3 regions of the Stutzerimonas balearica DSM 6083 genome follow, and region 2 is predicted to be linked to each of the others. Evidence: predicted binding sites of a transcription regulator. Region 2 holds the regulator's gene; each other region holds the start of a gene.
The links. Region 2 encodes sigma-54, which starts transcription at its own class of promoters, with help from an activator protein. Its sites were predicted from a motif close to ANTGGCATNNANNTTGCTNT; they were not measured.

Region 1 (5,143 bases), 1.4 Mb from region 2:
CGGACAGGGCGAGCTCGCCAAGGCATTCCAGTTGCGCCAGCGGTTCGCCCGGCAGCTGGCCGCTGGCGGCGAGGATGCCGAGCGCAATGGCCAGGTCGAAACGGCCGCCATCCTTCGGCAGGTCGGCCGGAGCCAGGTTCAGTGTGATGCGGCGGGCGGGAAAATCGAATCCCGAGGTGAGGATCGCGCTGCGCACGCGGTCCTTGCTTTCCTTGACAGCCGTCTCCGGCAGTCCGACCAGCGCCAGTGATGGCAGGCCGTTGGCCAGATGGGCTTCGACCGTGACCGCCGGCGCTTCGACGCCTATCTGGGCACGGCTGTGGACGAGGGCGAGGGACATTCGATCACTCCTTGATCGTGTCGCGCCCGGCTCATTCGGCCGGTGGCGGCGCGAGTTTTTCTTCCAATGCGGCGACCTTCGCCTCCAGGGCTTCGAGGCGGGCACGAGTGCGCGCGAGTACTACCATCTGGCTGTCGAACTCCTCGCGGCTGACGACATCCAGCTTGCTCAGCGCGCCTTGCAGGATGCCCTTGAGCTGAGCCTCGAACTCGGCGCGTGGCAGCGGGTTTTCGCCATTGAACAGGCGCGAGGCCTGGGAACCGATGGCATCGAGAAAGGCTTTGGGCGGCAACATGAGGGACGTACCTGTTGGTGAACCGGCCCGGCAGTGTAGCACGCGCCCTTGCACCTGCCGCCCGCCGGTCGCTGCACAGAATCCGGGCAACCGCTGCGCTGGCGATGCACTGAGTTGGTGCGTGGGCTGATGACATTTTGCCCTGCGGCTCACCTCGAAATGGCTGCAGCGCTTTTACGACGGGGGCTGGGCAAAAGTGGCACCGATTCTGCTTTGCTCCAACTGCCGGAGCGTTGCAGGTGCACGCCGCCGCAAAGGTCATTGAGCTGGTGGGTGATGTCGGGATGCGCCGCGGCGCCAGCCGAAGCGTTACAACAGCCAGACACTGCGCTTAGACTTGAACCCGGGTTCGTACTTCTGGGGCAAGTCCACCTAAACGGGAGAAGTTTCATGAAACTAGTCACTGCCATCATCAAGCCGTTCAAGCTGGACGACGTGCGCGAATCACTGTCGGAAATCGGCGTTCAGGGCATCACCGTAACCGAGGTCAAGGGCTTCGGCCGTCAGAAGGGGCATACCGAGCTCTACCGCGGCGCCGAGTACGTGGTCGACTTCCTGCCAAAGGTGAAGATCGACGTTGCCATCGCTGACGATCAGCTCGATCGCGTCATCGAGGCCATCACCAAGGCTGCCAACACCGGCAAGATCGGCGACGGCAAGATCTTCGTCGTCAACCTGGAGCAGGCGATCCGCATCCGTACCGGCGAAACCGATACCGACGCGATCTAAGCGCCCTCCGAACCCCCCGCCCCAGGAGTAAAACACCATGACTCTGCGTAAATTCGCAGGGCTAGGCGCCCTTTTGTCTCTGTTAAGCCCGAGCCTGGCCCTGGCGCAGGAGGCGACGCTCGATTCAGGCGACACGGCCTGGATGCTCACCGCCACCGCGCTGGTGCTGTTCATGACCATTCCCGGCCTGGCGTTGTTCTATAGCGGCATGGTCCGTTCGAAGAACGTGCTGTCGGTGATGATGCAGTGCTTCGCCATCACCGGCCTGATGAGCATCCTCTGGATGGTCTACGGCTACAGCCTGGCCTTCGACACCACCGGCATGGAAGCGGGCGTGACCAACTTCAGCTCCTTTGTCGGTGGGCTGGAGCGCGCCTTTCTCAGCGGCCTGACCGTCGACAGCCTGGTCGGCGCCTTCCCGGAAAGCGTGTTCATCACCTTCCAGATGACCTTCGCCATCATCACCCCGGCACTCATCGTCGGCGCCTTCGCCGAACGCATGAAATTCTCCGCGATGCTGGTGTTCATGACCGTATGGTTCACCCTCGTCTATGCGCCGATCGCGCACATGGTCTGGGCCGGTGACGGCGGCCTGATGTGGGACTGGGGCGTGCTGGACTTCGCCGGCGGCACCGTGGTGCACATCAATGCGGGCATCGCCGGCCTGGTGGCCTGCCTGGTGCTGGGCAAGCGCAAGGGTTACCCGACCACGCCGATGGCACCGCACAACCTGGGCTACACGCTGACCGGCGCCGCCATGCTGTGGATCGGCTGGTTCGGCTTCAACGCCGGTTCCGCAGTCGCCGCCAACGGCACTGCCGGGATGGCCATGCTGGTGACCCAGATCGCCACTGCCGCCGCCGCGCTGGCCTGGATGTTCGCCGAGTGGATGACGCACGGCAAACCCAGCGCACTGGGCATCGCTTCCGGCGTGGTTGCCGGTCTGGTGGCGATCACGCCGGCTGCCGGTACTGCCGGCCCGATGGGCGCGCTGGTGATCGGCCTGGCATCCGGGGTGATCTGCTTCTTCTGTGCCACCAGCCTCAAGCGCAAGCTCGGCTACGACGACTCGCTGGACGCCTTCGGCGTGCATGGCGTGGGTGGCATCGTCGGCGCGATCCTGACCGGGGCCTTCGCCGCGCCGGCGCTCGGTGGCTTCGGCGAGGTCGAGAACATCGGCCTGCAGTTGTGGATCCAGTTCAAGGGCGTGCTCTTCACCGTGGTCTACACCGCCATCGTCACCTTCGTGATCCTCAAGGTCATCGACGTGGTCATGGGCCTGCGCGTCAACGAAGAGCAGGAGTCGGTCGGCCTGGATCTCAGCCTGCACAACGAGCGCGGCTACAACCTGTAACCCCGAGCCAAACAGCCGGCCCCGGAGCGAACTCCGGGGCACGGGGTCGGCTTGCCGCAAGAATGGCGAGCCGACAGCAAGACATCGGACACACGCGACTGAGAGGTGAACATGGATAGCACGGCACTGATACCCGTCCAGTACGGACTCGATACCTTCTACTTCGTCATCTGCGGCGCGCTGGTCATGTGGATGGCGGCCGGCTTCGCCATGCTGGAATCCGGCCTGGTGCGAGCGAAGAACACCGCCGAGATACTGACCAAGAACATCGTGCTCTACGCGGTGGCCTCGATCATGTACCTGCTGATCGGCTACTACATCATGTATTCCAGCCCCGAGGGCGGCATCCTGCCGAGCCTGGGGCTGCTGATCGGCGACGAGCATGCGGTCGACCTGGTTGCCGCCGGTGGCGAGGACGCACCCTACTATTCGGCTCGGGCGGACTTCTTCTTCCAGGTGGTGTTCGCCGCGACCTGCATGTCGGTTGTTTCCGGTGCGGTTGCCGAGCGCATGAAGCTGTGGGCCTTCATCGCCTTCGCAGTGGTGATGACCGGCTTCATCTACCCGATCCAGGGCTTCTGGAAGTGGGGCGGTGGCTTCCTCGATGCGGCCGGCTTCCTCGACTTCGCCGGCTCGGGCCTGGTGCACATGGCCGGCGCCACCGCGGCGCTGACCGGGGTTCTGCTGCTTGGCCCGCGCAAGGGCAAGTACGGCCCCAATGGCCAGATCAATGCCATCCCCGGTGCCAACCTGCCGCTGGCGACCCTCGGTGCCTTCATTCTCTGGATGGGCTGGTTCGGCTTCAACGGCGGCTCGCAGCTGAAGATGAGCACCATCGAGGATGCCAATGCGGTGGCTCAGGTGTTCACCAACACCAACATGGCCGCAGCCGGTGGCCTGATCGCAGCGCTGATCACCGCGCGGCTGCTGTTCGGCAAGTCCGATCTGACCATGGTCCTCAACGGTGCGCTGGCCGGTCTGGTGGCGATCACCGCAGAGCCGCTGACGCCCAGCGCTTTGCAGGCGACCATGATCGGCGCCGTGGGTGGCGTGCTGGTGGTGTTCAGCATTCTCACCCTGGACAAGCTGCGCATCGACGATCCGGTCGGCGCCATCTCGGTGCACGGCGTGGCCGGCATCTGGGGCCTGCTGGCAGTGCCGCTGACCAATGCCGACGGCAGCTTCGCCGCGCAGCTGCTGGGCGTGGCCTCGATCTTTGCCTGGGTCTTCGTCGCCAGCCTGGTGGTCTGGGGCATTCTCAAGGCGGTGATCGGCCTGCGTGTCAGCGAGGAAGAGGAGTACGAAGGGGTGGACGTGGTCGAATGCGGCCTGGAAGCCTACCCGGAGTTCACCAAGCACTGATTCGGAAAGGCTCTAAACGGGGCGCCTTCGGGCGCCCTTTGTTTTTTCTGCGGCCACGCTAGAATGCGCCCGATCGAATGCAGGCGCGGCGATTGTCGCCCGCCCGGCGCGACCGCCTGGAACGAACAAGGGCAGAGCCGATATATGTGGCACCAGACGCTGATCACGCTGCGCCCGCGCCCGCGTGGCTTTCATCTCGTCACCGATGAAGTGCTGGCGGCCCTGCCGGAACTGCAAAGTTGCCGGGTCGGTCTGTTACACCTGTGGCTGCAGCACACCTCCGCTTCGTTGACCGTGAACGAGAACGCGGACCCGTCGGTCCGGCGTGATTTCGAGCGCTTCTTCAATCGGTTGGCGCCAGAAGGCGAGGCGGGGTACGAGCACGACTACGAGGGGCCGGACGACCTGCCGGCGCACTTCAAGACCAGCCTGCTCGGTTGCCAGCTCAGCCTGCCGGTCAGCCAGGGGCGATTGGCGCTGGGCACCTGGCAGGGTATCTATCTGGGGGAGCATCGCGACCAGGGCGGATCGCGGCGGCTGCTGGCGACGCTTCACGCATCCGATAGTTGAATTTTTGTTGAAGCAGCGGACAAATTGCACCGCTGAGCTATATATCTACCGCTTTGGCATGCCATGAGGTTGAACATGAGCGACGAAGAACTCGAACAAGACGACCTGGAAGTAGGGGAAGAGGACGAAGGCGAGGAGCTGGAAGCCGCGGACGAGGGGGAGAACAGCCTGGACGAGGAAGGCACCGACAGCGAGCGTGCCACGCCCTCGAAGAAGGCCAAGGCCAAGGCGGCCGAGCCCGAAGAACTGCCGAGCCTGGAAGCCAAGCAGCGTGAGCGCGAGGCGCTGGCGCGGGCGATGGAAGAGTTTCTGGCTCGCGGTGGCCGGGTCCAGGAGGTCGAACCCAACGTGGTCGCCGACCCGCCGAAAAAGCCGGACAGCAAGTACGGCAGCCGGCCTATCTGAGCCGCACAGAAACGAAAGAGCCCGCATCGCGCGGGCTCTTTCGTTTCAGTCATTCGCCGCGCTGCCAGCTCAGCAGCAGTCGGGGCAG
Region 2 (5,143 bases):
CATGGCCGTGGCCAGTGCCGATCCCTTCGTGCGCCAACACGCGCATGGCGTGACCCAGGCGCGTGGCGGTGAAGGGGCAGCGCGCGAGTTCTGCGAGCTTATCCTCCAGGCACAGGGCAATCTCGAGGCGGCACAGGCCGCCTACCTATAGAGAGGAACACCATGCTGCAAAAGCTGCGCTTCCCGCTGTTGCTGGGCGTCATCGCCGCGCTGCTGGTGGCCGTGGGCTACTGGAACATCCGCCCGGAGAGTTTCATGCAGGAGCCTGTGCAGGCGACCTCGACAGAGCCGAGCATCGACTTCTACGTGGTCAACGCGCGCACCGTGCAGTATCAGCCGGGCGGCAAGCGCCACTACGAACTACGCAGCGAGCGCATGGAACACATCAAGGCGAGCGACGTCAGCCTGCTTACCCGTCCCGACCTGCTGGCCTATCGCGGCACGGAGCTTCCGTGGCACGTGCGCAGCGAGCGAGGCGAAGTGTCACCAGGCGGCGAACAGGTCGAACTCATCGATGACGTGGTCGTCGAGCGCACCGACGCCAAGGGACGCCCGACCGTCGTGACCACCAGCCGCATGACGGTGTGGCCGGAGAAGGATTACGCCGAAACCCGCCAAGCCGTTAGAATCGACGCCGCCAACGGTGTTACCACCGCCAATGGAATGAAAGCGTACCTGGATGACGGCAGGATGCTCCTGCTGTCCAACGTAAGAGGCCAGCATGAGCTGCGTTAAGACCCTTCCCCTCCTGCTCGGTTTGAGCGCCTATCTGCTCGGCAGCTCCGCCTGGGCACTTCCCGAGGATCGCGATCAGCCGATTCGCGTGCAGGCCGATACCGCCGAACTGGATGACCGACAGGGCGTCGCGGTCTATCGCGGCGACGTGGTCATTACCCAGGGCACGATGAAGATCACTGGTGACACCGTCACCATCACCCAGAACGAGAATGGCGACGTCGAGGTATTCACCTCGATCGGCAAGCCCGCCTACTACGAGCAGAAGCCGGCGGTCGACAAGGACATCGTCAAGGCTTACGGCCTGACCATCCAGTACTTCGCCGCGAACGAGCGCATCGTGCTGATCGACCAGGCGAAGGTCGTCCAGGAAGGCAATACCTTCGAAGGCGAGAAGATCGTCTATGACACCCGCCGGCAGATCGTCAACGCGGGCCGCGCGAGCAATGCCGAAGTGACCACGCCGCGTCCGCGTGTCGACATGGTCATCCAGCCGCGCAAGAAGGATCAGCCAGCAGAGCAGGCGCAGTAATGGCCGTACTCAAAGCGCAGCATCTGGCCAAGAGCTACAAGAGCCGCCAGGTCGTCCGTGACGTCAGCCTGTCCATCGAGAGCGGCCAGATCGTGGGCCTCCTTGGCCCCAACGGCGCAGGCAAGACCACCTGCTTCTACATGATCGTCGGCCTGGTCGGCGCCGACCAGGGACGCGTGCTGATCGATCAGCAGGACGTCACCCACCTGCCAATGCACGGCCGGGCGCGTGCCGGCATCGGCTACCTGCCCCAGGAAGCATCGATCTTTCGCAAGCTTTCGGTGGCCGACAACATCATGGCCATCCTCGAAACGCGCAAGGATCTCGACCGCGCCGGCCGCCAGCAGGCGCTCGAAGCGCTGCTGCAGGAATTTCATATCAGCCACATCTGCGACAGCCTCGGCATGAGCCTGTCCGGCGGCGAACGCCGACGCGTCGAAATCGCTCGCGCGCTGGCAACGTCGCCGAAGTTCATCCTGCTTGACGAACCCTTTGCCGGCGTGGACCCGATTTCGGTCGGCGACATCAAGCAGATCATCCACCATCTCAAGGCCAAGGGCATCGGCGTGCTGATAACCGATCACAATGTGCGCGAGACCCTGGATATCTGCGAGACGGCCTACATCGTCAACGATGGCCGACTGATCGCCGAAGGCGATGCCGAGACGATTCTGGCCAACCAGTTGGTCAAGGAAGTCTATCTGGGCCACGAATTCCGCCTGTGAGCTCCTTTTTAACGGTTTAAACGGCAACCAGGCCTAGGCAAGGGCTTCGCAGGTAGGCATATAATTTGCTTTCCCGGCGGCGCAACGCGCGCCAGCGATTAGGAACAGGCGCACCAGCGCCGGCATCAAAGGTTCGAAGTCCTCTGCCATGAAACCATCGCTAGTCCTGAAGATGGGCCAGCAGCTGACCATGACGCCTCAGCTGCAACAAGCCATTCGATTGCTCCAGCTTTCAACGCTGGATCTGCAACAGGAAATCCAGGAGGCCCTGGATTCTAACCCGATGCTCGAGCGCGAGGAGGACGGCGACGACTACGACGGCGCCGACCCGATGGCCGAAGCCAGCGAAGCGGGGAGCAGCACCGGAGACAACGACCAGCCTGCTCTCGACAGCCGCTACGAAGAGACCAGCCACTCGGCCGAGAGCCTGGACGATAACGAATGGAGCGAGCGAATTCCCAGCGAGCTGCCTGTCGATACCGCCTGGGAAGATATCTACCAGACCAGCGCCAGCAGCCTGCCGGCCAGCGACGATGACGAGTGGGATTTCACCACGCGCACCCCGACGGGCCTCAGCCTTCAGGCCCACCTGCTCTGGCAGCTCAATCTCACGCCGATGAGCGATACCGATCGCCTGATCGCCACCTCGATCATCGACGGCATCAACGACCAGGGTTATCTGGAAGAGAGCCTGGAAGACATTCTCGCGTCGATCGACCCCGAACTCGATGTGGAGATGGACGAGATCGAGGTCGTTCTGCACCGCGTACAGCAGTTCGAGCCTGCCGGTATCGGGGCCCGCGATCTGCGCGAATGCCTGCTGCTGCAGTTGCGCCAGCTGCCGTCGAACACCGCCTGGCTTGCCGAAGCGCAACGCCTGGTCAGCGACTACCTCGACGTGCTCGGCAACCGCGACTACAGCGCTCTAATGCGTCGCATGAAGCTCAAGGAAGACGAGCTGCGCCAGGTCATCGAACTCGTGCAATCTCTCAACCCCAGGCCCGGCTCGCAGATCGAAGCCAGCGAACCGGAGTATGTCGTCCCGGATGTCATCGTGCGCAAGCACAACGGCCGCTGGCTGGTCGAGCTCAATCAGGAAGCCATGCCGCGCCTGCGCGTCAATCCGCAGTACGCCGGCTTCGTCAAGCGAGCCGATACGAGCGCCGACAACACGTTCATGCGAAATCAGCTGCAGGAGGCGCGCTGGTTCATCAAGAGCCTGCTGAGCCGCAACGAGACCCTGATGAAAGTGGCGACCCAGATCGTCGAGCATCAGCGCGGTTTTCTCGAGCACGGCGAAGAGGCAATGAAGCCCCTGGTCCTGCATGACATCGCCGAAGCCGTCGGCATGCACGAGTCGACCATTTCGCGCGTCACGACACAGAAATACATGCATACGCCGCGCGGCATCTACGAGCTCAAGTACTTTTTCTCCAGCCACGTAAGCACAACCGAAGGCGGCGAATGCTCGTCGACGGCGATCCGCGCGATCATCAAGAAACTGGTTGCCGCGGAAAACCCGAAAAAGCCATTGAGCGACAGCAAGATCGCTGGTTTACTGGAGGCACAAGGCATTCAGGTAGCGCGTCGTACCGTGGCGAAATATCGCGAATCACTGGGCATCGCGCCGTCAAGTGAGCGAAAGCGACTGTAGACGAACACGGCTGGTTCGGAAGGTTTGGATGGCAGACCGAGGTCTGCCTCTTCTGCGGAAAGCAACAAGGAGAAGCAGTATGCAAATCAACATCAGCGGTCTTCATCTGGAAGTGACTGATGCCCTGCGCAGCTATGTCGAGGAGAAGTTCGAGCGGCTTTCGCGCCACTTCGACCGCATCATCAGCGTTCAGGTGTTCCTGCAGGTTGAAAAGCTCAAGCAGAAAGCCGAAGGCACGCTGCATATCGCCGGGCGCGAGGTTGTGGCCAATGCCGAACACGAAGACATGTATGCCGCCATCGACCTGCTGGTCGACAAGCTTGATCGTCAGCTGATCAAGCACAAGGAAAAGCAGCTCGACCACTCCCAGGGCGTCGTTGCCCGCTAATCGACATGATCCGACTCGAAAGCATCCTGACCCCCGGACGTTCGCTGGTGAACGTCCCGGGCGGCAGCAAGAAACGCGTACTCGAACAGATCGCCAAGGTGGTCGCCCAGGATATTCCGGACCTGGATTCGCAGACCATCTTCGAAAGCCTGGTGGCTCGCGAAAAGCTCGGATCCACGGGCTTCGGCAACGGCATTGCCATTCCTCACTGTCGCATGGCCGGCTGCACCTCGCCGGTCAGTGCGGTATTGCGCCTCGATGCACCGGTAGACTTCGACGCGATCGACGGCGAGCCGGTCGATCTCCTGTTCGTTCTGCTTGTGCCCGAGGCTGCGACCGACGAGCATCTCGAGCTGCTGCGCCAGATCGCCAGCATGCTGGACCGGGAGGACGTCCGCGCGCGCCTGCGCCAAGCGCAGACCAGCGAAAGCCTCTATCAGGTGGTCGTCGACGTTCAGAGCGGGGCCTGATGCCCGCTCGCGGCCGCATTCGCATTGAGTGCGGCATGAGGAGAGAAGTTTGGTGACTGCGAGCCATCCAACCATGACGCCACGTCGACGGAGCCTCCAACGCTCCGAACGCCGGAGCGTGGGCCAGAGGCTGTCGTGATGCGCCTGATCATCGTCAGCGGCCGCTCGGGGTCGGGGAAAAGCACGGCACTGGATGTACTCGAGGACAACGGCTTCTATTGCATCGACAACCTGCCGGCGGGACTTCTACCGGAACTCGCCGAGCGCGCCCTGCTACACACCGAACTGCTGCAACCGCAGGTCGCCGTCTCGATCGATGCGCGAAACCTGCCGAGCCAGCTCAGACGCTTCCCGGAGTTGCTGCAGGAAGTCCGGGGCAGGCACATTCAATGCGACGTCCTGTATCTGGACGCCGACGACGAAACCCTGCTCAAGCGCTTTTCCGAAACCCGCCGCCGTCACCCGCTGACGAACGAAACCCGCTCTTTGGCCGAAGCCATTCGCGATGAAGAGCTGTTGCTGACGGCGATCGCCGACCATGCCGACCTGAAGGTCGACACCACGCACCTGAACCTCTATCAGCTGCGCGATGCACTCAAGCTGCGACTGCTGAACAAGCCGGAGCCCGGTACCGCATTT
Region 3 (5,143 bases), 1.3 Mb from region 2:
GCCGATGACGTTGGCGCCGGACTTGGGGTCCTTGTTGGCGATGGCGAAGAGCTGCTCGCCGGCCTCGCTGTCGGGCAGGTGGAACAGCGCCACCTGCTGGCCGTCGACCCAGGCGACCACGCCGGAGTTGGCGACCAGGTCCTGGCGGGCGCACAGGTTTTGCCACTGCGCAGGAGCGGCGGAACGTGCGGTCTGGGAACGGGCTGCATTGGTCGGGGTCATGTCAAACCTCCTCGGCGACGGGAATCAGGTGAAGTTCGGCGGCGCGGGCCGGGCGGCGCTGGCCACGCTCCTTGACGAAGTGGATGTCCGGGTCTGGGCGCGCATCGTTGACGAAGGTGCGGAAGCGCTTGAGCTTTTCCGGGTCGCTGATGGCGTTGGCCCACTCGCATTCGTAGGTGTCGACGACGTGCTGCATCTGGCTTTCCAGCTCGGCGGCGAGGCCCAGGCTGTCGTCGATGATCACGGCCTTGAGGTAGTCCAGCCCGCCCTCGAGCGACTCGCGCCAGACCGAGGTGCGCTGCAGCTTGTCGGCGGTGCGCACGTAGAACATCAGGAAGCGGTCGATGTAGCGGATCAGCGTGGCGTCATCGAGGTCGGTGGCGAACAGCTCGGCATGCCGCGGGCGCATGCCGCCATTGCCGGCCACGTAGAGGTTCCAGCCCTTGTCGGTGGCGATCACGCCGACGTCCTTGCTCTGCGCCTCGGCGCATTCGCGGGTGCAGCCGGAGACGGCGAACTTGATCTTGTGCGGCGAGCGCAGGCCCTTGTAGCGGTTCTCCAGCAGCAGGGCCATGCCGACGCTGTCCTGCACGCCATAGCGGCACCAGGTGCTGCCGACGCAGGATTTCACCGTGCGCAGGCTCTTGCCGTAGGCGTGGCCGGTCTCGAAACCGGCGGCGATCAGCTCGCCCCAGATGTCCGGCAGCTGGTGCAGCTGGGCGCCGAACAGGTCGATCCGCTGACCGCCGGTGATCTTGGTGTAGAGGTCGTATTTCTTCGCGACCTGGCCGATGGCGATCAGCCCCTCGGGCGTGATCTCGCCGCCCGGAATGCGCGGCACCACCGAGTAGGTGCCGTTCTTCTGCATGTTCGCCATGAAGGTGTCGTTGGTGTCCTGCAGCGGGATCAGCGCCGGATCGGTGATCGGCTGGTTCCAGCAGGAGGCGAGGATCGAGCCCACCGCCGGCTTGCAGATGTCGCAGCCGACATGCCCGCGGCCGTGCTTGGCCAGCAGTTCCTCGAAACGCCGGATGCCCTCGACGCGGACGATCCCGTACAGCTCCTGGCGGGTGTAGGCGAAGTGCTCGCACAGGCTCTTGTCGACCTCGACGCCCCGCGCCGCCAGCTCATGCTCGAACACCTGCTTGAGCAGCGCCGAGCAGCCGCCGCAGCCGGTACCGGCCTTGGTCGCGGCCTTCAGCTCGCCGAGGTCGGTGACCCCGGCGTCGACCTGGCAGCACACCGCGCCCTTGCTGACGTTGTGGCACGAACAGATGGTGGCGCTGTCCGGCAGGGCGTCGGCACCGAGCGCCGGTGCGCCTTCGCCTGCCGGAAGGATCAGGCTCGACGGTTCGGCCGGCAGCTTGATGCCGTTCTGCGCGTATTGCAGCAGGGTGTCGTAGTAGCTGTTGTCGCCGACCAGCACGGCGCCGATCACCGTCTTGCCGTCCGGTGAGACCACCAGCCGGCGGTAGCTGGCGCTGGCCTCGTCGATGAAGCGGTAGCTCTTGCTGCCGGGCGTGGCGCCGTGGGCATCGCCGATGGAGCCGACGTCGACACCGAGCAGCTTCAGCTTGGTCGACATGTCGGCGCCGGTGAAGGGCGTGTGCGCCTCGCCGGCCAGCTGTGCGGCGACGGTGCGGGCCATGGTGTAGCCGGGCGCGACCAGGCCGAACACGCTGCCGTTCCAGGCGGCGCATTCACCGACGGCGAAGATCGCCGGGTCCGAGGTGCGGCAGTCGTTGTCCACCACCACGCCGCCGCGGGCCCCGACTTCCAGCCCGCAGGCGCGACCAAGCGCGTCCTGCGGGCGGATGCCGGCGGAAAAGACGATCAGGTCGGTTTCCAGGAAGTCGCCGTCCTGGAAGTTCATGCGGTAGGCGTATTCCTCGCCGACGATGATGTCCTGGGTGGCGCGCGACAGGTGCACGCCCACGCCCAGCGCCTCGATGCGTGCCTTGAGCGCGGCGCCGCCGGCATCGTCGAGCTGCACCGGCATCAGCCGCGGGGCGAACTCGACCACGTGCGCTTCCAGGCCGAGGGACTTGAGCGCATTGGCCGCTTCCAGGCCGAGCAGGCCGCCGCCGACCACCACGCCGCGGCGGGCGCTGGCTGCGGCGGCACGAATTGCATCAAGGTCCTCAAGCGTGCGGTAGACCAGCCGGGCATTGCCTTCGGCGCCGGTAATAGGCGGTACGAAGGGATAGGAGCCGGTGGCGAGAATCAGCTTGTCGTAAGGCTGGCGGCCGACGCTGGTAAGCACTTCGCGGCGCTCGCGATCGATCTCCAGCACCTGCACGCCGAGGTGCGCCTGCACGCCGTGGCTGGTGTAGTAGTCGGCCTCGCACATGGCCAGCGACTCGGCATCGCGGCCGCCGAAGTATTCGGACAGGTGCACGCGGTCGTAGGCGCGCTGGCGCTCCTCGCCGTAGACATGCACCTGGTAACGTCCCAGCGCGCCGCGCTCGACCAGTTGCTCGACGCAGTGGTGGCCGACCATGCCGTTGCCGACGATGATCAGGGTTTCTCGCTTGATCGGGGTGACGATCGAATTCACAGCCGTTCCTCCGCCGGACCGCTCGGTCCGCAAAACAAAAAGGCGCCTGGAGCCGCTGCCGGCCCCAGGCGCCTTTGCCTGGTATTCGTAGGTTTCTTGTGTCGATTCGCCCGAGCCCCGTTGCCCGGATCGCACTGTCCCGCCGCCTTGGGGCGCAGTGGTCGACGCTGACCACCCGGGACTGCCACTCGCATCGGGAGCGGCCTGTGCCTAGGGATAAGCAGGTTGCGTGCCAGATTCCGAAAAGCGCTGGCGAAGGCTGGAAAGGCGCGGCACAGAGCCGTTGCCGGGTCACCTGAGCGCTATCGCTACAGCCCCGGCCGGGCCGACCCGGCCAGTGCGCATGAACCACGAGAGTGCGCCACGGCCGTACGACTCCCCATTCGGGGGCGCGATCAGGTCAGTTGGAACCGCGAGCCGATCGCCCCCAGGCGGCTGGAAAGGATGTGCAGCTGGCCGGCCTGTTCATCCAGCCGACCGGCATCGTCGGCGTTGCGCTCGGCGACATGCTGGACGTTGCGCAGATGGCTGGCGACGTCCGCACAAACTGCGCTCTGCTCATGCGTGGCCGCAGCGATCAGCTCGTTCATCCGCGAGATGGCCTCGATCTCGCCACCGATGGCCTCCAGCAGCGCGCGCGTGGTCTGGCTGCCGTCGACGCAGCGTTGCACGCTCTGCCGGCTTTCCTGCATCGCCTGGCTGGCCTGCTGGCTCTGCAGTTGCAGGCGGCCGATGACGCCCTGGATTTCGTCGGTCGACTCGGCAGTCCGACGTGCGAGGCTGCGCACCTCGTCGGCCACCACCGCGAAGCCTCGGCCCTGGTCGCCGGCGCGCGCCGCTTCGATAGCGGCGTTGAGCGCCAGCAGGTTGGTTTGCGCAGCGATGGCACTGATGACGTCGAGCACGCGGCCGATCTCCGCAACTTCGGCGACCAGGCTTTGCACCCGCTGATCGGTCCCTTCGATGTGCTCGGCGAGCCGGCCGATCTCGCTCAGCGCCGCGCCCACCGACGCACGGCTTTCAGTGGCGCGGCGGGTGGCATCCGCGGCCGCCTTAGCGGCGTGATCGGCATGCTCGGCAACGTCATCGATGGCCAGGCTCATCTGCTGCATGGCCTCGGTCATCTGCGCGGCCTCGGCCAGCTGGCCGGTCGCGCCGCTGCGCAGGGTGGCGGTGGCCTCGCGCAACTGTCCGGCAGAGGCGCCTACCTGGCCCGCGTCGGCAAGCGCCGAATGCAGCAACTGCCCAAGCTGGACGAGCAGACCATTGAAGCGTTCGGCGATCAGGCCGCGCCCGCGGTGACGCACGCTCAGATCGAAGCGCTGCGCATCGCGTGTGATGCCGGCGACAGTCGCCATCAGGGCATCGCCCTCGGCCGCCTCACGTGCGGCGCGCAGCGCCAGGTAGACGAGAATGGCGCTCTCGACCACGACATACACCGCGTGCAGAGCGATCACGCCCCAGCTGCCGGCTGGTACCAGATAAACCGGCGTGCCCTGCTGCTGCAGGGCGAAGAACGCCAGATGATGCACGGCGATGGTGGTCGCCGCGACGACGATGGGCAGCCAGTCCCGGTAATAAACGAGAAAGGCCAGCAGCACGAAGATGCCGAAGTGCATTTCAAGCAGGCCGTGCGCCAGGTTGATGTGCAGCGCCGACATCACCATGAACGCGGCCGCGACGGTGCAGCGCAGCAGGCGCCCACCGGGAACCAACGCCTGCAGGGCGCTGACGCTGACCGCGGTGAGCCCGCCAATGAGCAGCGCCTGGGCCCAGCCACCATTGAACGCTGCCAGCCCCAGGGCATAGGCGAACAGCAGCCAGAGCACGCCGAGCATGATGCGGTCGGCCTGGCGGAAATGGGCATGCAGGTCGTTCGCTTTCATGCCGGCTCCGGATGCTTGATGCGGCCAGGCTGGGCCGAGTACGCGCTGCCGGCGCGCAACGCCAGCACGTCCGGGTGCGCCGCGGGCTTGGCCAGCAGCAGCTGGGCGGTGCCGATGGCCCGCTCGAGGAAGCCGCCCTCGCAGTAGCACAGGTAGAACTCCCAGAGCCGATAGAACTGCTCGTCGTAGCCCAGCTGCTCGAGCTCCTGGCGCGCCTGGCGAAGGTTGTCGTGCCACAGGCGCAGGGTGCGCGCATAGTGCTCGCCGAAATCCTCCATGTGCACCAGGTTCATGTCGGTTTCGCGCGTGGCGAGGTCGACCATCTTCTGCACCGAGGGCAGGGCGCCGCCGGGGAAGATGTAACGCTGGATGAAATCGACGCTGCGCCGAGCGCGTTCGTAGCGCTGGTCGCGGATGGTGATCGCCTGCAGCAGCATCAGCCCATCGGGTTTGAGCAGGCGCGCGCACTGGCGGAAGT

Region 1: the regulator sigma-54 is predicted to act here: its motif matches at 831-850, upstream of glnK (P-II family nitrogen regulator).
Region 3: the regulator sigma-54 is predicted to act here: its motif matches at 2,997-3,016, upstream of nirB (nitrite reductase large subunit NirB).

The regions. Positions count from the first base shown of each region.
Region 1 covers NZ_CP007511.1:506,451-511,593, forward strand. Annotated here, with positions in the region: gene CL52_RS02270 (YifB family Mg chelatase-like AAA ATPase) at 1-340, opposite strand, end outside; gene CL52_RS02275 (accessory factor UbiK family protein) at 372-635, opposite strand; gene glnK (P-II family nitrogen regulator) at 1,026-1,364, shown strand; gene CL52_RS02285 (ammonium transporter) at 1,402-2,718, shown strand; gene CL52_RS02290 (ammonium transporter) at 2,830-4,080, shown strand; gene CL52_RS02295 (secondary thiamine-phosphate synthase enzyme YjbQ) at 4,225-4,650, shown strand; gene sutA (dormancy-specific transcriptional regulator SutA) at 4,726-5,055, shown strand; gene CL52_RS02305 (HAD family hydrolase) at 5,105-5,143, opposite strand, start outside.
Region 2 covers NZ_CP007511.1:3,442,230-3,447,372, forward strand. Annotated here, with positions in the region: gene kdsC (3-deoxy-manno-octulosonate-8-phosphatase KdsC) at 1-151, shown strand, start outside; gene lptC (LPS export ABC transporter periplasmic protein LptC) at 163-735, shown strand; gene lptA (lipopolysaccharide transport periplasmic protein LptA) at 722-1,267, shown strand; gene lptB (LPS export ABC transporter ATP-binding protein) at 1,267-1,992, shown strand; gene CL52_RS15945 (RNA polymerase factor sigma-54) at 2,141-3,646, shown strand; gene hpf (ribosome hibernation-promoting factor, HPF/YfiA family) at 3,726-4,034, shown strand; gene ptsN (PTS IIA-like nitrogen regulatory protein PtsN) at 4,040-4,504, shown strand; gene rapZ (RNase adapter RapZ) at 4,643-5,143, shown strand, end outside.
Region 3 covers NZ_CP007511.1:2,155,244-2,160,386, reverse strand. Annotated here, with positions in the region: gene nirD (nitrite reductase small subunit NirD) at 1-222, opposite strand, end outside; gene nirB (nitrite reductase large subunit NirB) at 224-2,722, opposite strand; gene CL52_RS09800 (methyl-accepting chemotaxis protein) at 3,175-4,665, opposite strand; gene CL52_RS09795 (SAM-dependent methyltransferase) at 4,662-5,143, opposite strand, start outside.